One region of the Rhizobium sp. PvP014 genome, then DNA from elsewhere that is predicted to be linked to it. Evidence: riboswitches for the same ligand, from Rfam matches in the RefSeq annotation. Region 1 holds a riboswitch; the other holds the start of a gene.
What was found. Region 1 has a riboswitch for cobalamin ahead of J3A65_RS13430 (ABC transporter substrate-binding protein). Riboswitches for the same ligand answer to the same signal wherever they lie in the genome.

Region 1 (14,541 bases):
CCATTGGTCGTGCCGCTTTTCGACGCCGGTCACCGCGGCGCAGATATGGCGGACGGCTCCTGATGCCAAAAGAGGTTGAAGGTTGGACAGGACATAGTTTCCGAAGATGCCCCGGCGCGGAAACACGTTGCCATCGGCGCGAAATGCCGCCTCATCGTCCGCAACGGAGCCGGTCGTTTCCATCCATCTCGAAAAATGCTCGGGATCGCCAGGAAGTATGCTCATTCGCGTTGCCGGGACGTTGATCCGGTGCACCGGGTCCCGCGTATCGTACGCGAGGCCCCTGCCGATTTCGGCACGCGGCTCGAAAATGGTGATGTCGACGGCGTCCGCCTTGTGGCCCGTCGCGAGATGGAAAGCGACCGCTGCTCCGGTCACGCCGCCGCCGATAATGGCGATTGAAGATCGTGTTGGTTTAGGCCGTTCAGACGTCGTCGATGCTGTCACTGTCAGTCACTTCGGTTAGACGCGGCCGCTCTTTTAAACTCGCACGGTACGTCGTTGAATCAAAAATCGATAGGCGCTGCGCTTGCAAAAACGGGCTTTTTCCTAGGCATCGGAAACGGAGCACGTTTATCCCTTGGCGCGGCTAAATTTAGTCCAGTGTTCTCGCAGGCAATATTGTTCACGACTCCCTCTGACGCGACATTACACATCAAAGATCGGGAAGGAATGGAGAGCGTGATGATTGGTGGCGGCTTTTCGATATTTGGGATCGATCTGTTCGGATCGACAAGGCAGTTGGCCGGTGACCGAAAAGAAGAAGCCGCGGCATTGCCACGGCTCGAGACGCAGAAGGTCGAGGAGACTGATGCCGATCGACTGACGGATACCGACCAGCAGGACATTTTTCTCTGGAGTACGTCTCTCGCCTACTGAGACATGACGCGGAAGCCGGTCTCAGCCGGGCCTTCGTCATGTCTCAACCGTCCGGATGACGGGAATCGCAAGCAGTTTTCATCAGATAGAAGTTCGGGCGCCTGCAGTGGAGCGCCCGAAACCATTAATCGAGAAGTTCGGCAGGCACCTTGCCGCCGTTTTCGGACAGCTTCTTCAGCAGCGCCTTGTGCAGCCACATGTTCATCGTGGCGGAATCGCTCTGGTCGCCGGTGTAGCCGAGTTCTTCGGCCAGTTCCTTGCGCTCCGAAAGGCTCGCGTCCATGCCGAGCGCCTTCATCAGGTCGACGATCGAATGCTTCCAGTCGAGCTTCTGGCCGCTCTTCTTGACGGCTGCGTCGAGGACCGGTGCGATATCGACGGTCTGCATCGTGGCAGAGGTCGAGCCTGGAGTTGCGACTGGCGGTGCGCCTGCAGTCTTCGGCGCAGCCTGGGCTGTTCCGCCGACCGGCGGGGCTGTGGTCGCAGCAGGTTCTGGCGTTGCCATGGACGTCGGTGTCGGCTCGGCGCCTGTTGGCGAAGCCGGTGCAGCCGCGGCAGGATGGCCGAAGATGGCGTCCTTGATCTTGCTGAATATGCTCATGGATAGTTCCTCCGTTGGTTTATGCCATACATGGTACGAGATCACGTCGATGACGGATCACTTTAGTTCTGCGGGACAACGACGCGATCGCCGCGTGAGCCGCGGTCTGAACGGTCCGGTCCGCCACGACCGCTGGAACGGTCACGGCCATCGCGACCACCCCGATCATTGCGGCCGTCGCGGTCGTTGCGGATGTAGCCGGGGCGCTCCGGGCGGTCGCCACGGTTCCAGTCCCGATGCGGGCGATCGTTGTCACGGTCGGGCCGGCGGCCGTCGTGACGGCCGTGGTGGCGATCGCGGTCGCGGTGATGACGGTAACGGTAGTTCGGACCGTCGTAACGGTTGAACCGGTCGTAGCGATCGGACGAACGGTACTCGGTGTAGGTGCCGCCTTCGCTGACGCAGCCCGCCAGCATCAGGCAGGCAAGACCGACAGCGGTCACCGCCTTCAATGCTCTGAATTTCATGTGATTGCCCCTGTTACCATTTTATCGAGTGCTAAACAGGAAAAGGGGCCAAGAAGTTCCTCATATACCTCTTCGGGCGTGCGTGGCGCTGCAACAGTTTTTGATGTCGTAATCTGAGGTGACCTGTCGCGTCTGTCCCTCTAGTATCGCGGCTTCACTCGGTTGGGGCATGCAATGGCAGAATTTCCGCAAAAGGCTAAGGTCGTCATCATCGGGCTCGGTGGCATCGTCGGTGCGTCGATCGCGCATCACCTTGTCGAGCGCGGCTGGGACGATATCGTCGGCATCGACAAGTCTGGGGTCCCGACCGATATCGGGTCGACCGCGCATGCCTCGGACTTCTGCTACACGACCAGCCATGACTACCTGTCGGTCTGGACCACCCAGTACTCGGTGGATTTCTACGAGAAGATGGGGCACTACGCCCGCATCGGCGGTCTCGAAGTCGCGCGCACCGGCGACGATGCCTGGATGGAAGAGATCAAGCGCAAGCTGACCTCTGCCAAGGCCTTCGGCACCCGGGCGCATTACGTCTCGCCGTCCGAGATCAAGGCGATGTTCCCGCTGATCGAGGAAGATCAGGTGCAGGGCGGTCTGTTTGATCCAGATGCCGGTCTCGTCATTCCGCGCTCGCAGACAGTCGCCGGCAAGCTGGTGGACGCCGCCGAAAAAGCCGGAAAGCTCAAGGTATTCGGCAATACGGCGGCGCAGTCTCTGATTATCGAGGGCGGCCGCATCAAGGGCGTCGTCACCCACCGCGGCACGATCATGGCCGACCATGTCGTCGTCTGCGCCGGCATCTGGGGCCGGCTGATTGCCGAAATGGCGGGCGAGGATCTGCCGGTCATGCCGGTCGATCATCCGCTGACCTTTTTCGGGCCCTATAACGAGTTCGAAGGCACCGGCAAGGAAATCGGCTATCCGCTTTTGCGCGACCAGGGCAATTCGGCCTATATGCGCGACACCGGCGATCCGAAGACGACCGAGGGTGGTCAGATCGAGTGGGGTTACTACGAGACCACCCATCCGCGCCTCTGTCATCCCCGCGACATTCTTGAAAAGCACGAAGCGCGGCTGTCGCCGTCGCAGCGCGATCTCGACATGGAACAGATCATCGAGCCGCTGGAAAAGGCGATCGAGCTGACGCCGATCCTCGGCGAACTCGGCTATAACGAAGGGCATTCGTTCAACGGCCTCTTGCAGGTGTCGGCCGGCGGCGGTGCCTCCTGCGGCGAAAGCCAGAAGGTGCGCGGGCTGTGGTACTGCGTTGCCATCTGGGTCAAGGACGGCCCGGCCTATGGCAAGCTGATCGCCGACTGGATGACCGACGGCCGCACCGAGATCGACCACAACTCGATTGATTACGCGCGCTTCTATCCGCATCAGCTGACGGAAGAGTTCATCGAGGGGCGCACCTTTGAGGCGGCCCAGAAGATCTATTTCCCGGCCGTTCATCCGCGCGAACCCTATGCGACGGGCCGCGGCGCCAAGCGTTCGCCGTTCCACGACCGCGAACAGGAACTCGGCGGTTACTTCATGGAACTCGGCGGCTGGGAGCGTGCCCACGGCTACGCGGCCAACGAGCATCTGCTGGAGAAATACGGCGACCGGGTGCCGAAGCGCGAAAACGAGTGGGACAGCCGCCACTTCTGGCGCGTGTCGAATGCCGAGCATCTGGCGATGAGCGAGGATTGCGGCATCGTCAACCTGTCGCATTTCCACATGGTCGATATCGAGGGGCCCGACCATGTCGAGCTGCTCGAATGGCTGTGTGCGGCCAAGATCGGTGGCGACGGCAATATCGGCAAGGGTATCTACACCCACTTCCTCGACGACGAGGGCATGGTGCGGGCCGATTTCACCGTCTTCCGTCTGGCTGACCGCGGCCGTCTCGTCAACGGCGCCGATGCCGGCCCGCGGGACCTGCTCTACATGAAGCGTGTCGCGCAGGATCGTGGCCTCGACGTCACCATCACCGATGTCTCGGAACAGTTCATCACCATCGGCATCTGGGGCCCGAACGCGCGCGAGACGCTGAAGAAGGTCGTGGCCGACCCCGATGGTCTTAATGTCGAGAACTTCGCCTTCGCCGCGATCAAGCCTATCGAGATCGCCGGCAAGCATGTCACGGCATTCCGCATCTCCTATGTGGGCGAGCAGGGCTGGGAACTGCATATGAAATACGAAGACGGCGTTGCCGTCTGGGACGCGCTGCGCGCCACCGGCGTGATGGCCTTCGGCGTCGAGACCTATGCCAACTCACGCCGCATGGAAAAGAGCCTGCGCCTGCAGAACGGCGATCTCCTGACCCAGTACAACCTGATCGAAGCGGATCTTGCCCGTCCAAAGGTCAAGGAAGCCGATTTTTGCGGCAAGGCGAAGCATCTCGAATACAAGGCCCGCGACCATCAGCCGGCGATGCTCTGCACGCTCTTGATGACCGACAATGTCGATGCGTCCGGTGTCGCCCGCTATCCGGTCGGCTCGCTGCCGGTGATGGATCCGGACACGGGCGAGGTTCTGATCGATGAACTCGGACGGCGTTCCTATACGACCTCGATCGCCTACGGCCCGACCATCGGCAAGAATATCGCGCTCGCCTATCTGCCTTGGTCGCATTGCCAGGTCGGCCGGAAACTGACGGTGGATTATTTCAACGAGGCGTTCCCGGTGGAAGTCGCAGCGGTTGGTTACAAGCCGCTCTACGATCCTGAGAACCTCAAGCCGAGAAGCTGACCGGCTTCGGGTCCGACAAACAAAAAACGCTCCGCGGATGTCCACGGAGCGTTTTTTTATTGGCTGAGACTGGTCTTAGTACTGTGCAGTCGGGGATGAAGACCCCTGCTGGTTGCCGTTGAGGCCGGTTGCGACGACCGACACGCGGAACTTGCCGTCGAGGTTCTTGTCGAAGATCGCGCCGACGACGATGTCGGCCTCGGCTTCGACTTCGTCACGGATGCGGCTCGCAGCTTCATCGACTTCGAACAGTGTCATGTCGGTACCGCCTGAGATCGAGATGAGCACGCCCTTGGCGCCCTTCATCGAGATGTCGTCGAGCAGCGGATTGGCGATTGCAGCTTCGGCGGCGATCAGCGCGCGGCCATCGCCGGATGCTTCGCCGGTTCCCATCATCGCACGACCCATGCCCTTCATCACCGATTTCACGTCGGCGAAGTCGAGGTTGATCAGGCCTTCCTTGACAATCAGGTCGGTGATGCAGCTGACGCCCGAAAACAGCACGCGGTCCGCGATCATGAACGCGTCGGCAAAGCTGGTCTTGGCGTCGGCAATGCGAAACAGGTTCTGGTTCGGAATGACGATGACCGTATCGGCGGCTTCACGCAGGGCTTCGATACCCTCGTTGGCCGTCTTCATGCGGCGGTGTCCTTCGAACGAGAAGGGTTTTGTGACAACCGCGACCGTCAGGATGCCGGCAGAGCGTGCCGCGCGTGCAATCGCTGGCGCAGCGCCGGTTCCGGTTCCGCCGCCCATGCCGGCCGTGACGAAGCACATATGCGATCCGGCGAGATGATCCATGATTTCGTCGATCGATTCTTCGGCGGCCGCGCGGCCGATATCCGGCAGCGAGCCAGCACCGAGACCTTCGGTCACCTGAGCACCCAGCTGGATGCGGCGCGACGCCTTGGATGTCGCCAGAACCTGGGCATCCGTATTGGCGGCGATGAATTCCACGCCGTGGAGATTTTCCGTGATCATGTTGTTGATCGCGTTACCGCCACCGCCTCCGACACCGATCACGGTTATCTGCGGTTTCAATTCGGTCAAGCCGCTCTTAATATCCGTCATCTTCGTCTCCTTCAGCTCCTTCCGGTCGTCCCATACCAGAAGGACGGCGAATCGCCCCGCAGGCTATCTGTCCGCAAGGTCATAGACCAGAGCGCTGTCAGGCCAAAGAGGCAGGAGTAGGGTGAGGGCGATGTGATCGCGATTTAATGTACAGCATCCCTGAATTGAACGCCTCACAAAGGTCGCGACCAATCCAAAATAGACCGTTGCGTAAATTGGTATGTTATACTATTACACTCAGCAACGGCAGAGATCGCGCGGGGATCGCTCTGGACAAGCACCGGCGTGTTCCCTATCAGTTGGGGCGCTACGGTTCTGCAATCGCAGATAAAAAGGGAATGCGGTGAGGCTTTCGGGCCAAGTCCGCGACTGCCCTCGCAACTGTAAGCGGCGAGCCAGCCATCGATACCACTGATCATCCGATCGGGAAGGCGATGGAAGGCGTTCGAGCCGCAAGTCAGGAGACCTGCCGTGGCATGGACAACCAACACCGGACGAGGGGTTCCGGCAGGGAGATGATTATGACGCAAGCAATGCGCTCGTGCGCCATGTCGACGTCGAGCCGTTCTGCGGCCTCGTCCTGCCCTTTTTTCCGATCACCAAAGGACAGGACATGAAGTCAGGGCTTATCGCCGCCTTAGTTGCGGCACTTCCCACATTCGCCTTTGCCGCACCGACCAGCTACCCGCTGACGATCGAGAATTGCGGCCGCCCCGTCACGTTCGACAAGGCGCCCGAGAAGATCGTCTCGATCGGGCAGGGCATGACCGAAGTGCTTTATTCGCTCGGGTTGGCCGAGAAGGTGGCGGGCACTGCCGTCTGGGTCGGGCCGGTGCTTGCGCCCTATGCCGAGGTGGATTCGAAGATCAAACGGCTTGCCGACAACGACCCGAGCTTTGAATCGGTCGTCAGTCTCGAACCGGATCTGGTCGCTGCCGAGTTCGAGTGGCATGTCGGGCCGATGGGATCGGTCGGCAAGCGCGAGCAGTTTTCCGATCTCGGCATCAACACCTATGTCTCGCCCGCCGATTGCGTCGCCAAGACCAATGTCGATGGCGGTGACGGCGTTCGCAACGAACTGTTCAAGATGGACCTGATCTACCGCGAGATTTCAGAGCTCTCGAAGATCTTCGATGTCGAGGACAAGGGCACCGCTCTGATCGCAGACCTGAAACAGCGCGAAGCCGCAGCCGTCGCATCGATCAAGGGCGTTGAGCTAAAGAACCTGCCGATCGTCTTCTGGTATTCCAGCAAAGAGACCAAGGGCGACGCCTTTATCGCGGGCAAGAACAGCGCACCGGCTTATATCCTTGAGACGATCGGCGCCCGCAATGTGGTGACGACGGAAGAAGAATGGCCGCTGATCGGCTGGGAAACGATTGCTGAGGCCAACCCCTCCGTCATCGTCGTCGCCACCATGGACCGTCGCCGCTATGCCGCGGATGATCCTGCCGTGAAGATCAAGTTTCTCGAGACTGATCCCGTCGTCAGCCAGCTGGATGCGGTGAGAAAGAAGCGTTTCGTGATGATGGACGCCCAGTCGATGAACCCGACGATCCGCACGATCGAGGGCATCGAGACGCTCGCCCGGGGCATCCAGTCCTTCGGCCTTGCGAATTAGGGTGCGGCGGGAGATGATATCTTTCCCTGTTTCCGCCATCGTCGATGAGCCGAATTTGCCCGACCTGCCCAGGCGCCCCAAGTGACGCGATCCCGTATCGGACGCTGGGCGCTGGGTGCCGCAGGCGTGTTCCTGGTGCTCTCAGCGCTTCTCGTCGCCATCGTTGCCGGGGTGGCGATCGGTGAGATGACCATTCCCATGGAGACGACGATTGCGGCGGTGACGAACCGGCTCGGCTTTACGGCCGTGGCCTTGCCGCGCATCCAGGAAGCGGTGATCTGGGATTATCGCCTGTCGCGCTCACTTGTCGCGGCGTTTTGCGGCGCCGGACTGGCGCTGTCGGGGGCGATCCTGCAGTCGCTGCTGCGGAACTCGCTGGCCGAACCCTATGTTCTCGGCATTTCGGCTGGAGCATCGACCGGTGCGGTCAGCGTCATGCTGCTCGGGTTTGGCGCGGGCGCGATCTCGCTTTCCGCCGGAGCCTTTGTCGGCGCGCTGATCGCCTTTGTCTTCGTGGTGATGCTGTCGAGCGGACGCCAGACGGCGGACCGGACCATTCTGGCCGGCGTTGCCGCCTCGCAATTGTTTAATGCGCTGACCTCCTACATCGTCTCGACGTCTGCCAATGCCGAACAGGCGCGCAGCGTGATGTTCTGGCTGCTCGGCAGCCTTGCCGGCGTCCGCTGGCCGGAGGTGACGCTCGCCGCATCGGTGGTGACCGTCGGGCTCATCGTCTGCATCTGGCATGCGCGGGCGCTCGACGCGTTTACCTTCGGCGAGGATGCGGCGCGGTCGCTCGGCATCGCGGTCCGACGGGTCCGCGTGGTGCTGCTGCTCGTCACGGCGCTGATGACAGCGACGATCGTCAGCATGGTCGGTGCGATCGGCTTTGTCGGGCTCGTCATTCCGCATGCGGCCCGGTTTATCGTCGGTCCCGGCCATATCCGGCTTCTGCCTGCCTGTGCGCTGATCGGTGCGTTGTTCATGGTGCTCGCCGATATCGTCTCGCGCATCGTCATCGCACCGCAGATCCTGCCGATCGGGGTGGTGACGGCGCTGGTCGGTGTTCCCTTCTTTTGCGTCATTCTCTATCGGGCACGGAGGGTCGCATGACATCCGATCCCGTATCCGCCCCGGTCCTGGCCGCAACTGCCGTGAGCTGGCTTGCCGGACGCAAGGTCATCCTCGATGGCGTCACGGTTTCGGTCGATGAGGGCCGGACGCTCGGGCTGATCGGGCCTAATGGTTCCGGCAAGTCGTCACTGATCCGACTGCTGGCGGGTCTGAGGGCGCCCGCCGCCGGCAAGGTCACGCTCGACGGAAAGCCGATGAGCGGTTTCGCACGACGCGAGCTCGCCCGGCGCGTTTCCGTTGTCGAACAGCATTCGGCAACCGAAGCAAATGTCACCGTCATCGACGTGGTCCGGCTTGGACGCACGCCATACCGGTCGGCGCTGTCGCCCTGGACGCAAGAGGACGACCGGATCGTGACCGAGGCTCTGGTCCGCGTCGGGCTGGATGATCGCCGCGAGCAGTTCTGGCATACGCTGTCGGGGGGCGAGCGTCAGCGCGTGCAGTTGGCCCGGGCGCTCGCACAGTCGCCGTCGGTGCTGATCCTCGACGAACCGACCAACCATCTCGACATCCAGCACCAGATCGACATCCTGCGGCGTGTCTCGGAGCTGCCGCTGACGACGGTCGTCGCGATCCATGATCTCAACCTCGCCGCCCGGTTCTGCGACGTGATCGCCGTTCTTTCCGAAGGACGCCTGGTCGCCTGCGGTTCGCCCACCGATATTCTGACCGAGAAGATGATCGCCGACGTATTCGGCGTTGAAGCCCATGTCTCGACATCGCCGCATCACGGCCGGCTGCATATCCAGTTCCTGATGTGAACCAGTCTAGTCGGCGGCGATCTGCAGCAGGTTGCGCAACAACATCGCACGGGTGAGCGCGCCGACCGAACCCTGCGGCGGGGTTACCCAGCCTGCGACCTCGGCGACATCGGCTGCGACGTCCGAGACCATCGATCCATCTGTGCCGTAGCTGATGCCGACGCCGACGACGGCGGCACCGGGCTTGACCATGTCTGCGGTGACGAAACCGGGCTGGCCAAGCGCGGCGATGACGATGTCGGCGCGCCTGATGTCCTCGGCGATATCCCGAGAGGCGCTATGTAGAAGCGTCACCGTCGCATCGATTCCCTTGGCCGAAAGAAGCATGGCAAGCGGGCGACCGACGAGCTGGCCGCGGCCGATGATGGCGACCCGCCGGCCGGCGAGCGGAACGGCATTGTCCTGCAAAAGCGCGAGGATGGCGGCCGGGGTACAGGGCAGGAGCCCCGGCTTTCCCGCCAGAAGGAGGCCGAGGTTTCGCGGATGCAGGCCGTCGATATCCTTGGCCGGCGAGACGGCGGTCATCACCCGTGTCTCGTCGATGTCAGGCGGCAGCGGCAGTTGCACCATCTGGCCATGGATGGCGGGGTCGGCATTGACGGCGGCAATCTGGTCTAGCAGGGCTTCGGTGGTCGTATCCGAGGGCAGGCGCAGGTCGATGGCCTCGATACCGACCTCGACGCAGTCTGCATGCTTGCGGCCGATATAGGTGGCGCTGGCTGGATCATCTCCCACCAGCACCGTCACCATCTTCGGCGCAATGCCCCGGGCGCGGAGACCGGCAACCTCTGCTGCCATCTCGCGCCTCAGCCGGGCGGCGAGGGCTTCGCCATCCAGCAGTGTTGCGGTCGTTCTCGGCAGGGTCACGCTCATTTCAGCCCGATCGACGGATCGATGAAGCGGTTGGTGACCACTTGATCCGGCTTCACATCCGGGTCGGCGCGCTCGTCGAAACGCGGCTTGACCAGTTTGAGCATCTCGGCGACGCGGTCCATGTCGAAATCGCCGATCGTCGCGTTGGGGCCGTTGCCGATAATGCCGGTGTCGACCATCGTCTTTGCGGCATAGGCCATCAGCTCCGGCGCCGTCTTCCACCAGCTGGCCGCATGGCCGGCAGTGTTGAAGTCGACGATCACCTTGTTTGCCTCGGCCGGATCCTTGGCATAGTGGGCAGTTGCCTGCTGCAGAAGCGGCACGAGCTTTGCCAGGCACGGCGCCAGCTCTTCCATTCTCGTGGTCGCGACGGAGAGCATGCCGGTGTAGTTGCGATAGCCGAGGTCGTTCATGTTGAGGTAGCCGATCGGCTTGCCCCAGTTGTTGCCGTGCTCGAACTTGTAGACCTCGCTGGTGACAAAACCCTGGTTCAGCCATGTGCCGTTGTTGGTGACGAAATTCTCGCCGTCACCGCGATAGCCCTCGACGAACACGTCTGCGGGAATGCCCTGCTCGACGAGATAGAGACCGAAGGTGCGCTTAGTGGTCGAGACGTAGATCTTGCCCTTGCCGCTTTCCGAGAAGGTCTTGAGATCGGCGATCGACTTGAAGCCGTCAGGATAGGTAGCCTTGTCCCACAGGAGAACCGTCGGGGCGATGTCGAGCGGTGCCATGACGCCGACGACGGGGAAGCGCTTAGAGAAGATGAAGGCGTTGTCCAGTTCCTGATAGCCGAGATGCGGTGTGACGCCGGCCTTGGAATTGCCCATGTAGAGCGCCGAATAGGCGGTCTCGCCATCGCCCATGCCAAGCCCGCCGCCACCTTCAAGAATGGTCAGCTCGATGCCGGTCGAGCCAAGCGGGCCGGTATATTGGCCCGACGTCATCTCCCCACCCGAGCCGATCAGCTGGTAGAGGGGGCCTTGCTCGGCCTGGGCCAGCCAATCCTTCTGGATGATGAACGGGCTGGGGCAGACATCGGCGAGCGGTGTCGTGTAGCGGGTCTTGGCGAACTCGCCGGCGGCCGCACCATTTGCTGTAGACAAGGCAGTTGCGAACGTAGCGATCGCCATGGCGGTGGTCAGTGTGGCAGTCAGTTTTTTTGTCATGTTTGTTCCCCTGATTGCTTTTTTCTAGGTCAGTTCAACAGCGGTGTCAGCGTTGCCTGTCGCTCGATTCGTGCCAATGCGCAAACAGCCGGTTCCCGAGCCAGTTGAAGGACAGGTAGACGGTGATCGACAGGGCGGAGGCGACGATCAGTGCGGCATACATCTGCTCGTATTTGAAATCGATCTTGGCATTCATCAGCAACTGGCCAAGGCCTCCCTTGCCGGACAGGAAGAACAGTTCCGAAACGATCGCGGCGATGACGGCGAGACTTCCGGAAATCCTCAAGCCCGCAAACAGCGTCGGCGCGGCAGACGGCAGCGCGGCCTTGCGCAGCATCACCCACCAAGAGGCATTCTGCAGCTTGAACAATTCGAGAATGTTGCGGTCGACGCTTTTGAGGCCGAGCAGCAGCGTCGTTGGAATGGCGAAGAAGGTGAACAGCGCGACGATCAGCACCTTGGGCATAAAGCCGAAGCCGAGGGCGCTCTGGATCAGCGGAATGATCGCCATGATCGGGATCGACTGCAGCGCCACGAGATAGGGGAAGACGGCTTTTTCCAGCGCATAGACGCGGAACATGACGATGCCGAGCATGATGCCGACGGGAATCGACACCGCAAGTCCCGTGATGGCGATGGAGATCGTGGTCAGCGCCCGCATCAGCAGCTCAGAGCGGAAGGCTGCAATGCCGAATGCCTGGCTCCACAGGCCCTCCGCACTCGGCATCAGGAACTGGCGATGCGCTGGAAGGTCGGCCCGGATCAGGGCGTAGGCTGCGACGATCAGGATGCCGAGGATGAGAGGCGGTGCGAAGCTTAAGACGAGGCGGCGGCCGACGCTTGGTGCCGGTGCAAGCGGGACGGGGCTGTAGCGCTCGACCTGCGCCTTCAGCGGCGTCGATTTGTAAGCGGCGACAATAGGATCCGACATGGCGCTCAGGCCTCTATGGCATGGCGAAGGGCACGCGATACCGCTCCGCACAGTTTCGAGAATTCCGGCTCGTAACGCAGGTCCGGCTGGCGCGGGAAGGGAAAGCCGATGTCGAGCGTATCGATGATGCGGCCGGGCCGGCGCGACATCACCACGACCTTGCTCGACATGTAGACGGCCTCGGGAATGGAGTGGGTGACGAAGATGCCGGTGAAACCTTCGCGGCAATGAAGGTCGATCACCTCGTCGTTCAGCCGTTCGCGGGTGATCTCGTCGAGCGCGCCGAACGGTTCGTCGAACATGAAGACATTGGGATTGAGCGCCAAGGACCGCGCCAGCGAGGCGCGCATCCGCATGCCGCCGGAAAGCCTTCGCGGAAAATGGGCCTCGAAGCCGGAAAGGCCGACGAGCTCGATCTTTTCCTTGGCGATTTCGCGGCGCTTCGCGGCCGGGTAACCGCGCAGCTCCATCAGCAGTTCGACATTACCCTGCACTCGCCGCCATGGCAGCAGGGTCGCATCCTGGAACGTATAGCCGAGCTGCTGCCGATCGACCCAGACATCGCCGGAACTGTGGCTCGACAGGCCGCTCGCGATCCGCAGCAGCGTCGATTTTCCGCAGCCGGACGGGCCGACGATCGACACGAACTCGCCATGTCCGATGGCAAGGTCGACATCGGAGAGCGCTTCCGTTCCATCCGGGAACGTCATCGAGACCTTTTCGAACACCACGGCATTGCCGCCGGGCAGGGGCGGGTGGGGACGTGCACCAATATCGGCGGCGTTGACTGTCGGCGATCCCGTCATGACAAATCCCCTTTTCTCATCTCAAAACCGCAGCATGGACATGCGGACCTGCTCGATGAAGGCCTCCGTGCGCTCATTGGTGACGTTGTTGATATCGTAGAGCGCGTGATATTTCACCTTCACCCGCGGATTGCAGACGACGCGCAGGAAGCGGGTGGCGTTGCGGCGTGGCGGATCGCCGAGAACCATCGCACGCCAGCGTTTCGAGCCGTAGGTGGTGACGGTCGCGAGCTTGCGGATATTGGTAAGGCCCGGCGAAAGCTGTCCGTCCTGCAGCTTGAACGACACGTCGGGCAGAAACACCCGGTCGAAATAGCCCTTGAGGATCGCCGGCCAGCCGAAATTCCACACTGGATGGCAAAGAACCAGTGCATCGCAGGACATCAGCCGGTCGACATAGGGCGCGACGCGGCTGCGATTGATGGAAAGGTCATGATAGTCGCGCCGATCCTCCGCCGACAGAACCGGATCGAACCCTTCCGCGTAAAGATCCAGGTCGTCCACCGTATGCCCGGCCTCAAGGAGGCTCGCAACGACCGTATCGTGCAGGCGCGAGGCGAGGCTTTCCTTCAGCGGGTGGGCGTAAATGACATGTACCTTCATCGGTCGATAATTCTCGTTATCGGTTGAAAAGGAAGATGCGGCCGGGAGCGGGGACCCAGTCAGGATGCGTCCAGGCGATCATCTTGCCGGGGTTGAGCAGGCCCTTGGGATCCGTCTGGCGCTTGAATTCGAGCTGGGCCGGATCGGTGCGTTTCATGCCGCCTTCCTCGAGTGTCACCCGATGCGGGTTGAACACCGTGACGCCCAGCCGTGTTTCGAGGATCTCGACCACCTCTTCGAGCCGCTCAGTGCCTTCATAGCGCAGCAGCGGCATGGCGACGGCGGCGACCTTGCCGGAAAACCGTGTGAATTCGAAATGCAGGATCAGCTCATCGCCGAAGGTTTCAGCGATGCGGTCGATCGCGCCGTAGAGATCGTCCTGCGGCAGCATCATCTGCAGGTAGGTGATCGACGGATCGATCTTGATTGCCCGAAGCGTCGTGTGGTTCCAGGCCAGCTCATAGGCCGGAGGCAGGCGCATGCCGGCACCATCGCGGTCGGCGCGGAAGCGGATGGCGGCGCCGGCGGTGTCGTCGACTGCGGTCACCAGCGTATCGAGATCCTGCCTTGCGACCATGACCGCGATCAGCGCCTCGCCGGATTTCAGGAAAGCCGCATGCCGGGTGAAATAGCGATCGGGAATGGCGCTTTCGAAGGTCGAGAGCATGCGGAGCGTGATCGCGTCATCTTCACCGAGACGAAAGGCGAGCCGGGTCGCTGCTGCAAAGTTGGGGGCGCCGATCAGCACGTCGACCCAGTCTCCGGCCGGATCGACCGGGATCTCGATTTCGGTGATGACGCCGTTGACGCCGTAGGCGTGTGCCGCCTTGGCAATGTCGTCGCCGACAAGGTCGAGCACGCGAGGCTCTGCCTCCATCGTCACGAGACG
Region 2 (14,541 bases), 840 kb from region 1:
AATCTCGTCTGCGGCGCGCTTGCCGAGTTCGAAGGCGGTCGGGGTCGGCAGGGTGCGCGGATCGCTGGGGTAGAGATTGCGCCCGGTCGGCATCACGTCGCGGCGGCCACGGGCGGGTGCGCCCGACGGTCCGGGGCGGATATGCCGGCCATCTAGCGCATCGATCAGTGCCTGCATTTCGGTTCCGGCACTGGCGATCCGCAGCGGATCGTCGTCACCGTCGGCGACTTCACCAAACACGTGCTGGCCATCCTTGATGGCGAAGTCCTTGAGGTCGCAGAGAAACGCGTCGATGCGGCTGAGTGCGGTGTCGGGGTCGTCATCACTTGTGATGCCGGCCTCGGATGCCAGTCCGCAGTCGGCCGCAGTCTCGACGATCAGTTTCGCCAGCCGGTCGCGGCGGCGCCGATCGAGCCCGTCGGCCTGCGCGTATTCGTCGACCAGCAGCTCAAATTTCGTCTGCTCAACCGAAAGGCCCGCACCGGCCAGAACCGGCGGCAGGTGACCGATGGTGACCGCAGAAATGCGCCGCTTAGCAACCGCCGCCTCGCCGGGATTGGATACGATGAACGGATAGATGACCGGCAGGCCGCCGGTTACGAGTTCCGGAAAGCAGTCTTTCGATAGCGCCACTGTCTTTCCCGGCAGCCATTCCAGCGTGCCATGGGCGCCGACATGAACGATCGCATGGGCTCCTACGGCATCGCGCATCCACTGACCGAACGCATTGAGGGCATGGCGCGGCGGCAGGTCGGGGCTGTGATAGTCGGCGCGGCGGTCTGCATCGCGGCCGCGGTCCGGGGCAAGCGCCACCGTGACATTGCGGAATTGCGCGGCGCGGAAACGGTAGGCACCGTCTTCCAGATCCGCATCCATTGCGGGCTCGCCCCAGGCGGAATCAATGCCAGCTGAAGGGCTGTAGGTTGCCAGCGGATATTGCACTGTCCTGGCGGCCAGAAGATCCAGAAGCGCGCGCGGGGTTTGCGGGATATCGGAAATAGAGTAGCCGGCTGTCGATAGCGTGCTGAGGATCGTGAGAACGCTTTGCGGCACGTCGAGGCCGACGGCATAACCGGTGCGGCCCGGCGCACTCGGATAATCCGGCATCAGGATGACGAGCTTTCGCTCGGCGCGGGACACAGTCTTCATGGCCAGGAAGGCGGCGATCCGGTCTGCGACGTGTTCGATACGGTCAGGTTCGGGCTGGTTGATGAGATCGGCCGTCTTGTCGCCGGCCTTGAACGAGATCGCGCCGGCGAGAATGCGGCCGTCCAGTTCCGGCAGCACGACATGCATGGCAAGATCAGAAGGGTTGAGGCCGCGGCGGCCTTCCATCCATCCGTCCCGCCGAGTCGTTGCGGTGACCAGCTGGAAGACGGGAATCCCTGAGCGGTCGAAAATCGTGTCGCCGTTGTCGTCGGTCGCACTTGCAAAGGCTGTCGTGGTGAGAATGGCCGCCGGATCGAGCTCTGCGATCGCTTGTTCGACAAAGCCGATGGTTTCTGCATCCTTCAAGCCGCCGACGAACATCGGCATCGGTGCGAAACCGCGGGCGGCAAGTGCTTCATACATCGCGTCGATCGGTGCTGCATCGTTGGCAAGCAAGGTGGAGCGGTAGAACAGGATCGGCAGCCGCTGCGCATGGGGCGGGAAGCCAGCCAGAAGCTCCTCGCCGGTCGAGATGCCGTGGCCGGGCTTGTAGAAGCCCCGCTTCGGCATCGGCGTCGGGGTCGGCAAGCTTTGCGTATCGCCGTTTGCCAGGGCATCCAGGCGGCGCGCCAGAAGCTGCATATTGTCCGGCCCGCCTTCGCGGAAGAAGGCGAGAACGTCCATCAGCGTTGCATCGGGCACGGTCGAGGCAGCGGCCAGGCGGTCATCGCTGATGCTGCATTCGCCCGGCAGCATTGCGAGCGGGATCTTCTTGCGCTTCGCCAGCCGCGACAACTGATCGGCGCCATAGGCCCAGCGATCGTAGCCGCCTAGAATGCGCACGAGGATGAAGCGCGCATGGGCCGCGGTCTTTTCGAGCCAGAGATCGACGGACATCGGATGGCGCAGGTCGGAGATATTGGTAAGGCAGAGGCTCGCCTTGCCATTACTCCAACCCGCTGCGATGCCGTTGAGGTCACTGCCGGAAAAAGACAGCACCACCACATCCGCCGGCGACTGGTTAAGGTCGACCGGCTCGATCAGGTCGTCGAGCGACGACGAGGTGGTGGCGAGAATATGCATCGTTTTCCTTCTACAGCCCTCTTATGCCGCCAGCATCTTTTCGATCGCAGCCCGGTCCATCCCCTTTTCGCCGATCACGACGAGGCGGCTCTGGCGGGTCTCGCCGGCACCCCAGGCGCGGTCGAAATAGTGGTTCACGCGTGAACCGACAGCCTGCACCTGAAGGCGCATCGGCTTGTTCGCGACGTCGACAAACCCCTTGATGCGCAGCACGTTTTCCGCTTCCGCCGTGGCGGAAATGCGGGCAGCGAGTTCGTCCGCATCGGCAACGGCTGGAATATCGATGACGAAACTGTCGAAATCGTCGTGATCGTGATCCAGCTCATCGTCGTGATGGGTCTTGCGGTTTTCGATATCGTCCTCGACGGCAAGGCCGAGACCGATCAGCACGCTCGGATCGACGGCGCCGTTTGCGGCGGGCACGATCTTGACCGCGCGCGGCAGATGCGCCTGGACACGGCCCTTGGCGGCGGCAAGCGATGCCTGGTCGAGAAGGTCGGTCTTGGTCAGCACGATCATATCGGCGCAGGCAATCTGGTCCTCGAACACTTCCTCGACCGGATCGTCGTGGTCAATCGAGCTGTCCTGGCTGCGCTGCGCTTCCAGCGCTTCGTGATCATCGGCAACGCGACCTTGCGCAAGCGCCAGACCGTCCACCACGGCAATGACGGCATCCACGGTGACGCGGGCCTTCACATCCGGCCACTGGAAGGCTTGGACGAGCGGCTTCGGCAGGGCAAGGCCGGAGGTTTCGATCAGGATGTGGTCGACGCGCGGTTCGCGGGCCAGGATCTGGTCGATCGCCGGAACGAAGTCGTCGGCGACGGTGCAGCAGATGCATCCGTTGGCAAGCTCTATAATGTTGTCGTCAGGGCAGCTTTCGATGCCGCAGCTCTTCAACACGTCGCCATCGATGCCGACATCGCCGAACTCGTTGACGATGATCGCGAGGCGCTTGCCCTTGAGGTTTTCGATCAGGTGACGGATCAGCGTGGTCTTGCCGGCACCGAGAAACCCGGTGATCACGGTGCAGGGAACGCGGTCGAATGAAACGCTCATGAAGGCAGGTCCTCGTGGTGCTGGAATGGGGGAATGCGGGCCGTCATGCCCTTGCCGCGAAGGCACATGGGGCGGCCGCGAAGGGGAAGTAAACCGCGCTCGTCGTCAGCCAGCATCATCGCGCCGACCAAGATGTCCTCGACCGTGTCGAGCGACAGATGACCAAAGACATAGGACCAGCCGGAGCGATGGTTGAAGGCAGCACTTGGGCCTTTTTCGCAGTTGGCAAGGCAGGTGACGGGTTTGACGGAAAGCGGCTTGCCGGCGGCAGCCTCGCGAAGGGCGTCCATCAGGACGATGCCCGGGCGCGCTTCGCTGTCGGATGCCTCGCGACAATTGGTGCAGACGAAAATCGTCACATCCGGCTCGCCGGCAAGGCCGTCTGCGGCCGCGTCGCGCTCGTCTTTTCGTTCGTCAATCACCATCGTGTCGCACTACCGCCCAAGTCAATAACATCGGGGTGCACGACAGGAAGGCAAGCCTATCCTGCAGAGTGAAAGAAGCTTTTCCGGAGCACCCCGCCCGGAAAGGCATGTTTTCGAACGGCAGGTCTCCTGGCTCGCGGGTCGTCACCATCCGCCTGCCTTCCCGGATTTCTCCAGTGGCCATAGTGGCAGGATGGCTCGCCGCTTACAGTTGCGGGGGCAGCCGCGGCATTGAACCATGGGATCTCAAAGATGATCCCGGGCTCGCACCGCATTCTCTCTTAGCCCCTACCGTTGCCGGCAAGGGACCGTATCGCAGTCACCTAAGCCTTGTCGCAGGGCAGTGTCAATGTCGCAAAGGCGATTGCCCGTGTGGGGAAACCGTCTATAGTGACCCTGTCTTTGGTGCCCGAGAGGGCTCATCGAAGGGAATGCGGTGCGACGATATCTTGACGTCAAACCCGCGGCTGCCCCCGCAACTGTAAGCGGAAAGTCTCTGCTCAACATGCCACTGGAGACATCCGGGAAGGCGGGTCAGAGGCGTTCGATCCGCGAGCCAGGAGACCTGCCGGAGACGATAGGCACAGTGAAAGTCCTCGGGTGGAGGGCAGAAAGACGACGTCCATGGTTACGAACTCTGCTGCCGGTGCAGCCAGCGTTTCCGCATCGAAAATCATTCCTCTTGGCATGACAGCCATACTCGGCCTGTTCATCGTCGGCTTTGTCGGCTTTTCGCATATCGAGGCTGTGCACAATGCGGCTCACGATACGCGCCACTCGCTGGCCTTTCCCTGCCACTAAGAGGAATTCCTTAAATGTCGCTGTTTCGAAACATCGTCCTCACGGCGGTGATCGCAGGGCTTTTGTCCGGGCTCCTGATGACCGTGATGCAAAGCTTTTCCGTCGTGCCGCTTATTCTCGCAGCGGAGACCTATGAACACGCCGGCGGCAACGGCGCTGGACATAGCCATGGCACAGCTCCGAATACGGTAGCCAGCACTGCAGCGCCGGCTTCCGCTCAGCATGATCCCGCCGAAGAGGCATGGGCGCCGGCTGACGGGATCGAGCGCTTTGCCTACACGGCTGCGGCCAATGCGCTTTCTGCCATCGGTTTTGCGCTGGTTGCCATCGCCATTGCCGAAGCACTCGGCGGGTTTGGTGGATGGCGCGGCGGGTTGATGTTCGGCATTGCCGGTTTCCTCACCGTCAGCCTTGCACCCGGCCTCGGTCTTCCGCCGGAACTCCCGGGCATGCCCGTCGCCGAACTCGGACCGCGGCAGCTCTGGTGGATCGCGACGGCAGTCTGCACCGCCCTGGCCCTCGGGCTGCTTGCCTATACCCGCTCCGCCCTTCTTGCGGCTCTGGCGGTCGTCCTGCTGGTTGCTCCGCACATCATCGGTGCACCGTTGCCGCCGACCCATGACACCGCGGTGCCGATCGAACTGCATGCGCGGTTCGTCAATGCCGTCTACGCGACGAACCTCGTCTTCTGGGCCGTTCTCGGCGCGCTTTCCGGCGTCATCCGCGAGCGTTTCCGTGCCGGTGAGGAAATTTCGACCACGTCCAAGGAGCTTGCAGTCCGTTGAAGGAAATCGATCAGACCACCGAGCAGCGCCACCGCGCCAAGATGGAAAACCGCAAGGCGGTTCAGGATGCCGAAGTCGCGGAGAAGACCGTCGAGAAGGGGCTCCTCATGGTTCATACCGGCTCCGGCAAGGGCAAGTCGACGGCGGCCTTCGGGCTGGCCTTGCGGACGCTCGGCCACAACCGCCGCGTCGGCATCGTGCAGTTCATCAAGGGCGCATGGTCAACCGGCGAGCAGCCGGCGCTTGCTGTGTTCGGTGACCGCATTGCCTGGCACACGATGGGCGAGGGCTTTACCTGGGAAACCCAGGATCTCAAACGCGACATCGCCGCTGCCGAGAAGGCCTGGGGCATGGCACTCGAACTGATGGCGGATGAAACGATCGGCCTCGTCATTCTCGACGAACTCAATATCGCGTTGCGTTACGATTATCTCGATCTCGAAACGGTCGTTGCCCAGTTACAGGCGCGCCGGGCGGATCTGCACGTGGTCGTCACCGGCCGTAATGCAAAACCGGCTCTGATCGAGGCGGCGGATCTGGTGACCGAGATGACGCTCGTCAAGCATCACTTCAAGGCCGGCGTCAAAGCCCAGGCCGGCATCGAGTTCTGACGGGTGGTGGCGCGCGCTCTCATGTTTCAGGGGACAGGCTCGGATGTGGGCAAGTCGCTGGTCGTTGCCGGGCTTGCCCGCGTCTTGACGCTGCGGGGCTTGAGTGTCCTGCCCTTCAAGCCGCAGAACATGTCCAACAATGCTGCGGTCACTGCCGATGGCGGCGAGATCGGCCGGGCGCAAGCCCTGCAGGCGAGGGCGGCCAGCGTGCCGCTCAGCGTCCATATGAACCCGGTTCTGTTGAAGCCCCAAAGCGAAGTCGGCGCCCAAGTGGTGGTGCAGGGCAGGGTCGAGGGCAATGCCAAGGCGGCCGAATACCAGCTTCTGAAGCCGAGGCTGCTTTCGCGGGTGCTTGAGAGCTTCGAGATCCTGAAAGCCAGGGCAGACCTCGTCCTCGTCGAGGGGGCCGGCAGCGCGTCCGAAATCAACCTTCGCCAGAACGACATTGCCAATATGGGTTTTGCCCGCGCTGCCGATGTGCCGGTGGTTCTGATCGGCGATATCGACCGGGGCGGCGTGATTGCGAGCCTCGCCGGCACCAAACTCGTCATCGATGACGATGACGCTGATATGATCCACGGCTTTATCGTCAACCGCTTTCGCGGCGATCCGGCCTTGTTTGCCGAGGGCATGCGGATGATCGGTGCGTTTACCGGCTGGCAGTCGATCGGACTGTTGCCGCATTTCGCCGATGCAGCACTTCTGCCGGCAGAAGATGCGCTTGGCCTGACCCAGTCGTTTGCACGCAAGCCCGGCGCGAAACTGCGTATCGCAGTGCCGATCCTGCCGCATATTTCCAATTTTGATGATCTCGATCCGCTGGAAGCGGAGCCGGATGTCGAGCTCATCCGTGTCAGGCGCGGTGAGGCCATTCCAGGTGACTGCGATCTCGTGTTGCTGGTCGGCTCCAAGGCGACGATCGCTGATCTGGCGGCGCTGCGGGAAGCGGGCTTCGATACGGATATCGCGGCTCATCACAGGCGCGGCGGGCGCGTTCTCGGGCTGTGCGGCGGGTACCAGATGCTCGGCAGACGGATATCGGATCCGGAGGGATCGGAGGGCCCTCCCGGTTCGGCGGAAGGGCTGGGGCTTCTCGATGTCGAAACCGTGCTGTCGGCGTCAAAGCGGCTGGAGGCTGTCGAGGGTGTCAGCTCCGACGGGATATCCTTCGCCGGCTATGAAATGCATACGGGTCATACCACCGGCGCCGACTGTTCACGTCCGTTTTCGAGCATTGCCGGCACTCCGGAAGGTGCGTCGTCTCGGGATGGCAGGGTGGTCGGCACCTATGTGCACGGATTGTTTTCCGACGACCGGCAGCGTTCGGCCTGGCTGTCTCGCCTCGGCGGTACGGTGTCGGGCCTGAATTACGAAGCCAATGTCGATGCCATTCTCGATCGCCTTGCCGCGCATATGGAGCAGCATCTCGATATCGACGGATTGCTCAAAATTGCCAGATGAGCAGCGCCAGAATGCCGAACAGGCCGATCAGCAGCGCATCCGCCACGCGCGCAAGCTTGAGGGCGCGGGTAATGTCGTCGAAATTCAGGTTGGTCCGGTTGCCTTCTCCCATGTAGCGGGCTTCGATCATCTGGCCGCCGTAACTGCGGGGACCAGCCAGCGCAATGCCAAGCGCACCCGCCATCGCCGCTTCCGGCCAGCCGGCGTTCGGCGAACGATGATGTTTCGCGTCCCGGCGGATTGCACGCATGGCATCGCGGGGCGAGGCGTCCTTGACGAAGACAGCGGCCACGACGAACAGCGCGGCCGTCAGCCGCGAGGCCGGCAGATTGATCAGGTCATCGAACCGGGCCGCGGCCCAGCCGAACGCTTCATGACGCGGCGACCGGTGGCCGATCATGCTGTCGGCGGTATTGGCAGCCTTGTAGGCCGCGCCGCCCGAGAGGCCGCCGATGCCGAGCCAGAAGGCAGGGGCGACGACGCCGTCCGAAAAATTCTCGGCCAGGCTTTCGATCGCAGCACGGCAAACCGCGGCGTCATCGAGCTTTTCCGGATCGCGGCCGACAATCATCGAGACGGCCTTGCGTCCAGCGTCGAGCCCGTTGTAGCGCAAGGCGGTTGCCACGGCTTCCACGTGAGTCTCAAGACTCTTCTGGGCAGGCAGGCTGGCTGCTGCAAGAACGAGAAGGATCGGTCCGAAGGGCAAAAGCATGAGGATGGCCGCAATCGCCAGTGCCGCAGCGACGGTGCAGCCGATCAGGACGATGAGCGCGAGAATGCCCATGCGTTTGCGGCTGGCGAAATCATCGCCCTCGCGGTTCCATCTTCTGTCGAGTGCGGATATCAGCGCGCCGATCCAGGTGACAGGATGGCCGACGCGTTTGAACAGCCAGTCCGGATAGCCGACGATGCGCTCGGTGATCAGTGCGAAGAATGCGAGAAGGAACATGACGTTGGCGATCTCTGAGTTGGGCAGTCCGATACAGCATGGCGGCAACCTTGCCATGGCGCGCGCGCTGTTTCCTCACGCGCCCGAGCCGTGGATCGATCTGTCGACCGGCATCAACCCGCATTCCTATCCGCATACGCCGATCCCCGGCAATGTTTTTGCGCGTCTGCCGGAGCCTTCATCGCTCGAGAGGCTGAGGGCCGCAGCGGCTGAGGCATATCGGGCACCGTCACCCGCTCATATCGTGGCCGGGCCGGGAACGCAGATCCTGCTGCCGATCATCGCCGGTCTTGTCGGAGCGACCGGAACGGCAGCTATTCTATCGCCCACCTATGCGGAACATGCGCGTGCCGCGACGATGGCAGGCTTTAAGGTTCTGGAGACGGATGATCTCGGCGATCTTGCGACATCCAGTCTCGCCGTCATCGTCAACCCGAACAATCCGACCGGGCGGATCGTGTCGACGGATGACATTCTGGCGCTGGCCGAAATCATGCGCGCGAAGGGCGGGCTGCTCGTCGTCGATGAGGCCTTCATGGATGTGTCGGAAGCGCAGAGCGTTGTCGGCGCTGTCGGCGAGGGCGGGCTGATCGTGTTGCGCTCCTTCGGCAAGTTCTATGGCATGGCCGGCCTGCGGCTGGGCTTTGCGATCGGCCATCCCGATATCACCGTGAAGATCGAGGAGAGGCTCGGGCCCTGGGCGGTCTCCGGTCCGGCTTTGCATGTGGCATCCGAAGCGCTGGCCGATGCCGATTGGCAGGCCGCTATGCGAACCAGGCTCGGCGCAGATGCTGGGAGGCTGGACGCAGCTCTGTCCGCTGCCGGCATTCCGGTCTTCGGCGGCACGTCATTGTTTCGTTTTATACGTGACAGGCGTGCTCAAGGTCTCTTCCAGCATCTCGGCGAACACGGGATCATCACTCGCCGCTTTAGCGAGCGTCCGGACGATCTACGGCTGGGGATGCCTGAAGAGAAGGACTGGTCTCGGCTGGAAGCGGCACTCGGAGACTTTTAGCCGCCGAACCGGTCTCGCCAGGATGGTTGGGCGTTAGCGTTTGGCAGCGCGGTCGCCTCGAATACACCCCTAGCAACGGCTCTTGCCGTGACCAGGGTCGCGAGGTGGCAGAGTTCGGCGAAGGCGCCCATGTCATCCATCGGGACCTTTCCGGTGGCGGCTGAAAAGATCGTGTCGCCATCTCCCGGCAGATGTGCCGGCAAGACGGCGCGTGCCAGTCCGTCATGGGCCATGATCGACAGCCTGTGCGCCTGCGCCTTGGTCAGAACTGCATCCGTGACGATTACGCCGATCGTGGTTGCCTTCAACGTCACGCCCTTCATTCGCAGGGCCGTGTGGTCGGCCGTGAATGTCGCGGGAAGGCCGAGACCACCGAATTCATCATTCTCTTCGAACGGTGCCGACCAGAAATGCTTGGTATCACCGACCGTTGCGGCGCCCATGGCATTCACGGCCATGAGGACGGCAATCGTGTGCCCGGACGCGGTCTTCGCGCTTGCCGAACCGATGCCGCCCTTGACGGTCGCGGTCGTAGCGCCGGTGCCGGCCCCGACTGTGCCGAGCGCGAATGTGCCTTTCTGGGCGGCGCATAAGGCGTCGTAGCCCATGTCGCGATAGGGAGAATGGAGGCCCCAGTCCTTGTTGCCGCCGTTCAGAAGATCCATGAGGATTGCCTGCGGCACGATCGGCACTTTGGCAGAACCGACGGGAAAGCCGCGGCCGATCTGGCGCAGGCCCGCCTGCACCCCGCCGGCTGCGTCCAGCCCAAAGGCCGAGCCGCCCGAGAGAACGAAGGCATCGACTGTCTGCACCGTCATGGACGGGTCGAGAAGGGCGGTCTCGCGCCCACCCGGTGCACCGCCGAGAACCGAGCCGGAGGCGACCGCCGGCTCGTCGAAGATGATCGCGGTGACGCCCGAGCCAAGCTGCAGATCGGTCGCGTGGCCAACGGCCACGCCCTCGATATCGGTAAGGAGGTTCAATGGCGCCTTCATGCAAGCATCAGTCGATATCGAACTTGACGCCCTGCGCGAGCGGCAGGGTGCGGCCATAGTTCACGGTGTTGGTGGCGCGGCGCATATAGGCGCGCCATGCATCGGAGCCCGATTCGCGGCCGCCGCCGGTTTCCTTTTCGCCGCCGAAAGCGCCACCGATTTCAGCGCCCGAAGGGCCGATATTCACATTGGCAATGCCGCAATCGGAACCGCGCGCCGATACGAAGGCTTCGGCTTCCCGGATGTCGTTGGTGAAGATCGACGAGGACAGGCCCTGCGGCACATCGTTATGCAGCGCAATCGCTTCGTCGAAGTCCTGATATCTGATGACGTAGAGGATCGGTGCGAAGGTTTCGTCTCTGACCGGGCCGGTCTGATCAGGCATTTCGACGATGGCCGGACGCACGTAATAGGCATCAGCCGCTTCGCCATCCAGCAGGCGTTCACCGCCAACGACTGTGCCTCCGGCGGCCTTGGCTGCCTCGAGTGCTGCCTGCATTTTGTCGAAAGCGGCCTGATCGATCAGCGGGCCGACGAGATTGCCGTCCTGCAGCGGGGAGCCGATGGTGACCGACTGGTAGGCCTTGGCAAGGCGCGGCACGAGCGCATCATAGACGCTGTCATGGACGAAGAGGCGGCGGAGCGTCGTGCAGCGCTGTCCGGCTGTGCCCATGGCAGAGAAGGCGACACCGCGCAGGGTCAGATCGAGATCGGCCGTCTGGGTGACGATCGCGGCGTTGTTGCCGCCGAGTTCGAGAATGGAGCGGGCAAAGCGCTTGGCCAGCCGCGGACCGACTTCGCGGCCCATGCGGGTCGAGCCGGTCGCAGAGACCAGCGGCACCTTGTCGTGGTCAACGAGGATTTCGCCGATGTCGCGGCCGCCGATCAGCAGGGTCGAGAGGTTTTGTGGGGCTTTTCCACCGTCGGCGACATAGCGCGACAGTGCCTTTTCGAAGATCGCCTGGGTGGCGAGTGCGGTGAGCGGGGTCTTTTCCGAAGGCTTCCAGATGGTGGAATTGCCGCAGACGAGGGCAAGCGCTGCATTCCACGACCAGACGGCGACGGGGAAGTTGAAGGCGGAGATGATGCCGACGGGGCCAAGCGGATGCCAGGTTTCCATCATCCGGTGCTCGGAACGCTCGGTTGCAATCGTCAGGCCGTAGAGCTGGCGCGAGAGGCCGACTGCGAAATCGCAGATGTCGATCATTTCCTGGACTTCACCGAGACCTTCGGATGTGACCTTGCCGACTTCGATCGACACGAGGCGACCGAGGGAAGTCTTGGCGGCACGCAGTTCCTCGCCCAGCAGCCGGATCAGTTCACCGCGCTTGGGCGCCGGCACAAGGCGCCATTCGAGGAAGGCCTGATGCGCTGCGTCGATTGCCGCTCTCGCATCGTCTGCGCTCACTTCCGGCAGCTTGCCGATTTCCGTGCCCGTGATCGGCGAGCGGACGTTGAGTGTCCCGCCCTTGTACTGGTCGGCTGTGACGCCGAGATCAGCAAAGATCTTGTCCACTTCGGCGACGAGGTCGAGTTTGGCGAGCGTCATGTCGGTCTCCGGATATCGAAATTTGGGGTCAATCTACAAATCGGCGCCGGTTTGACAACAGGTGCGCCGATATTCGTTCTGGGTCAGAAGCGTTCGCCCGTGAAATGAGCGATCTGGGCGCCGGCCTCGTAATAGGCTTCCTTTATGGTGCGAAAGCCTGGTTCCGTGACCGTGGTCAGCGGCAGCGGCAGGTCTTCCTCGGTGATCTCGCCAAGGATATGGCGGGCAAGAACCTTGCCGAAATTGGTGCCCGGCGAGATGCCGCGACCGTTATAGCCGGAAAAGCCGATGACGTTGCGGCCGAATTTGTGGAAGCGCGGCAGGGCGTTGTCGGTCATGCCGATCTTGCCATACCATTCGGCCTCGAATTCCACGTCGCCAAGCTGCGGGAAAAGCCGCTTCAGCGACCGCCGCGCCCAGGATTTGTGGATGTCGAGGCCCGTTCCGCGCAATGCGCCGACGGACCCGAAGACAAGGCGGCCGGCTTGGTCCATCCGGAAGGAGGACAGGACTTCCTTCGTATCCCAGCAGCCTTCGGAATTCGGCAGGACCGATCCGCGCAGGTTGGCGGACAGCGGCTTTGTTGCCAGGTTGAAATAGGGCAGGTGCACCTGTTCGCGCCGTATCTGCGCCCATGGGCCGGTGCTGTAGGCGTCGGTCGATACGATGATCCAGTCGGCGTGAACTTCGCCGTCAGCAGTCTTGACGATCTTCTTGCCATCGGCCTCGGACGTCTCGATGACGGCGCTAGCCGTGTGGAGTTTCGCCCCGGCCCTGATGGCCACATGGGCGAGGCCGCGGGCATAGGCGAGCGGCTGAAGCGTGCCGGCGCGCATGTCGAGGAGCGCGCCCGAATAGGCGTTCGTGCCGATCCGGCGTTCGGTCTCTGCGGCATCCAGCATGGTGACCGGGGCACCGCGCTTTTGCCATTGGCGCGCGCGTTCCTCCAGTTCCCGCAGTCCCTTGTCACCGACAGCGCAGTGGAGCGTGCCGTTGGTTTCGAGCTCGCAGGCGATGGCGTGCTTCTCGATCAGTTCGCGGACGAGGTAGGGGCCGTTGCCGAGCAGGTCGAGTGCCCGTTCGCCGTAGAGATCGCCGAGTTCTTTCGGAAAATCGTCGGGCATGACCCACATGCCGGCGTTGATCAGCCCGACATTGCGGCCGGCACCGCCAAAGCCGATCTCGGCGGCCTCGAGGAGAACCACGTCGACACCGCGTTCCGCCAGATGCAAGGCCGCGGAGAGACCGGTGTAACCGCCGCCGACGATCACCACGTCCGACGACGTTGATCCTCTCAGAGGAAGAGTGGAAGGAGCCGCAGGAGCAGTTCTTTCCCAGAGGCCGTGGGAGCGCTGGTCGTCGAGCATCGAAAGTTCCCGCACTTTATGTTTTGCAGACTTTACAGAACTGGTTTCCCGATGAATATCGACATAATCTCAACAGGTCATTCGCGGGAGGAATGACAATGCTCCCGCCAAGACGGTTTCTTCCATCGTTTTCGCTTCTTGCCGCCTTCGAGGCGGCGGCTCGCAGTGGCAGCGTCACTGCGGCGGCGCACGAACTCGGCCTGACGCAGAGTGCCGTCAGCCGCCAGATCTCCGCGCTGGAGAAACAGCTGGGCGTGGCGCTGTTCCTGCGCGAGCGGCAAACGATTCGGCTGACGCTTGCCGGCGATGCCTATGCACGCGAGGTGCGCGAGGCGTTGCGGCGGATTTCCAATGCGTCGCTGAACCTTCGGGCCAATCCGTCCGGTGGAACGCTCAATCTCGGCATCCTGCCGTTTTTCGGCACGCGCTGGCTCACGCCAAGGATCGGCCGGTTTCTCGATCTTCACCCCGGCGTCGTCGTCAACCTGACCACCCGGCTGGAGCCGTTCGACTTCCGGTTCGATACGCTGGATGCGGCGATCCATTTCGGCTCGGCGCGCTGGCCGGGTGCTGCCCTGACATTCCTGATGGACGAGGATGTGATCCCGGCCTGCAGCCCGGCTTTCCTAAGGAAGCATGCCATCCAGGCACCGGGTGATCTGGTGCATGCGCCGCTGCTTCACCTCAACAGCCGGCCGGATGCCTGGGAGACGTGGTTCCGCACAGCGACAACCGAGTTCGACGCACTGCACGGCATGCTGTTTGACCAGTTCGCGACCATGGTCGAGGCGGCCGTCGCAGGTCTCGGCACGGCGCTGCTGCCGCGCTTCCTGATCGAACGCGAATTGCAGCAGGGGCTGCTGGTGGGGGCGGTTGCCGGGGGATCGATGGGGACGGGACAATATTATCTCGCCTATCCACCCGACCGCGCAACCTACCCGCCGCTTGCCGTCTTTCGCGACTGGATCTCGCGGGAGATCGAAGCGGATGGCGACCGGTCACTTGCGATCACCGGCGCTATCGGCCAATAGTCCGTGAGATTGTTATTGTTTTGACCGACCGACGGGAAGACCCTGATGAAACCGATATTCGTCCAGCTTCGCTGCAAGCCCGGCAAGACCTACGAGGTCGCCGATGCGATCTACAAGACCGAGCTGGCTTCCGAACTCTATTCCACCAGCGGCGACTGGGACCTGCTTCTGAAAGTTTATATCAGCGGCGACGATGAAATCGGCCGCTTCGTCAACGAGAAGATTGCCTCGATCCCCGGTATCGAGCGGTCGCTGACGACG

Region 2: linked by a shared signal. The riboswitch ahead of J3A65_RS17430 (DUF1636 family protein) and the one ahead of J3A65_RS13430 (ABC transporter substrate-binding protein) in region 1 are both predicted to bind cobalamin.

The regions. Positions count from the first base shown of each region.
Region 1 is NZ_JAGIOT010000002.1:1,813,334-1,827,874, reverse strand. Features, by position in the region: gene J3A65_RS13460 (FAD/NAD(P)-binding protein) at 1-447, opposite strand, end outside; gene J3A65_RS13455 (hypothetical protein) at 502-879, shown strand; gene J3A65_RS13450 (DUF3597 domain-containing protein) at 1,004-1,480, opposite strand; gene J3A65_RS13445 (hypothetical protein) at 1,543-1,947, opposite strand; gene J3A65_RS13440 (FAD-dependent oxidoreductase) at 2,122-4,683, shown strand; gene ftsZ (cell division protein FtsZ) at 4,759-5,754, opposite strand; cobalamin riboswitch at 6,048-6,243, shown strand; gene J3A65_RS13430 (ABC transporter substrate-binding protein) at 6,368-7,375, shown strand; gene J3A65_RS13425 (iron ABC transporter permease) at 7,457-8,488, shown strand; gene J3A65_RS13420 (ABC transporter ATP-binding protein) at 8,485-9,270, shown strand; gene J3A65_RS13415 (tetrahydrofolate dehydrogenase/cyclohydrolase catalytic domain-containing protein) at 9,277-10,137, opposite strand; gene J3A65_RS13410 (hypothetical protein) at 10,140-11,312, opposite strand; gene J3A65_RS13405 (ABC transporter permease subunit) at 11,359-12,243, opposite strand; gene J3A65_RS13400 (ABC transporter ATP-binding protein) at 12,249-13,049, opposite strand; gene J3A65_RS13395 (NAD(P)H-dependent oxidoreductase) at 13,071-13,652, opposite strand; gene J3A65_RS13390 (FAD-binding oxidoreductase) at 13,669-14,541, opposite strand, start outside.
Region 2 is NZ_JAGIOT010000002.1:2,653,027-2,667,567, reverse strand. Features, by position in the region: gene cobN (cobaltochelatase subunit CobN) at 1-2,232, opposite strand, end outside; gene cobW (cobalamin biosynthesis protein CobW) at 2,254-3,291, opposite strand; gene J3A65_RS17430 (DUF1636 family protein) at 3,288-3,716, opposite strand; cobalamin riboswitch at 3,818-4,044, opposite strand; cobalamin riboswitch at 4,103-4,304, shown strand; gene J3A65_RS17425 (CbtB-domain containing protein) at 4,341-4,517, shown strand; gene J3A65_RS17420 (CbtA family protein) at 4,532-5,302, shown strand; gene cobO (cob(I)yrinic acid a,c-diamide adenosyltransferase) at 5,299-5,913, shown strand; gene J3A65_RS17410 (cobyric acid synthase) at 5,917-7,374, shown strand; gene cbiB (adenosylcobinamide-phosphate synthase CbiB) at 7,358-8,323, opposite strand; gene cobD (threonine-phosphate decarboxylase CobD) at 8,322-9,338, shown strand; gene J3A65_RS17395 (P1 family peptidase) at 9,335-10,333, opposite strand; gene J3A65_RS17390 (aldehyde dehydrogenase family protein) at 10,341-11,882, opposite strand; gene J3A65_RS17385 (FAD-binding oxidoreductase) at 11,966-13,249, opposite strand; gene J3A65_RS17380 (LysR family transcriptional regulator) at 13,342-14,280, shown strand; gene J3A65_RS17375 (Lrp/AsnC ligand binding domain-containing protein) at 14,326-14,541, shown strand, end outside.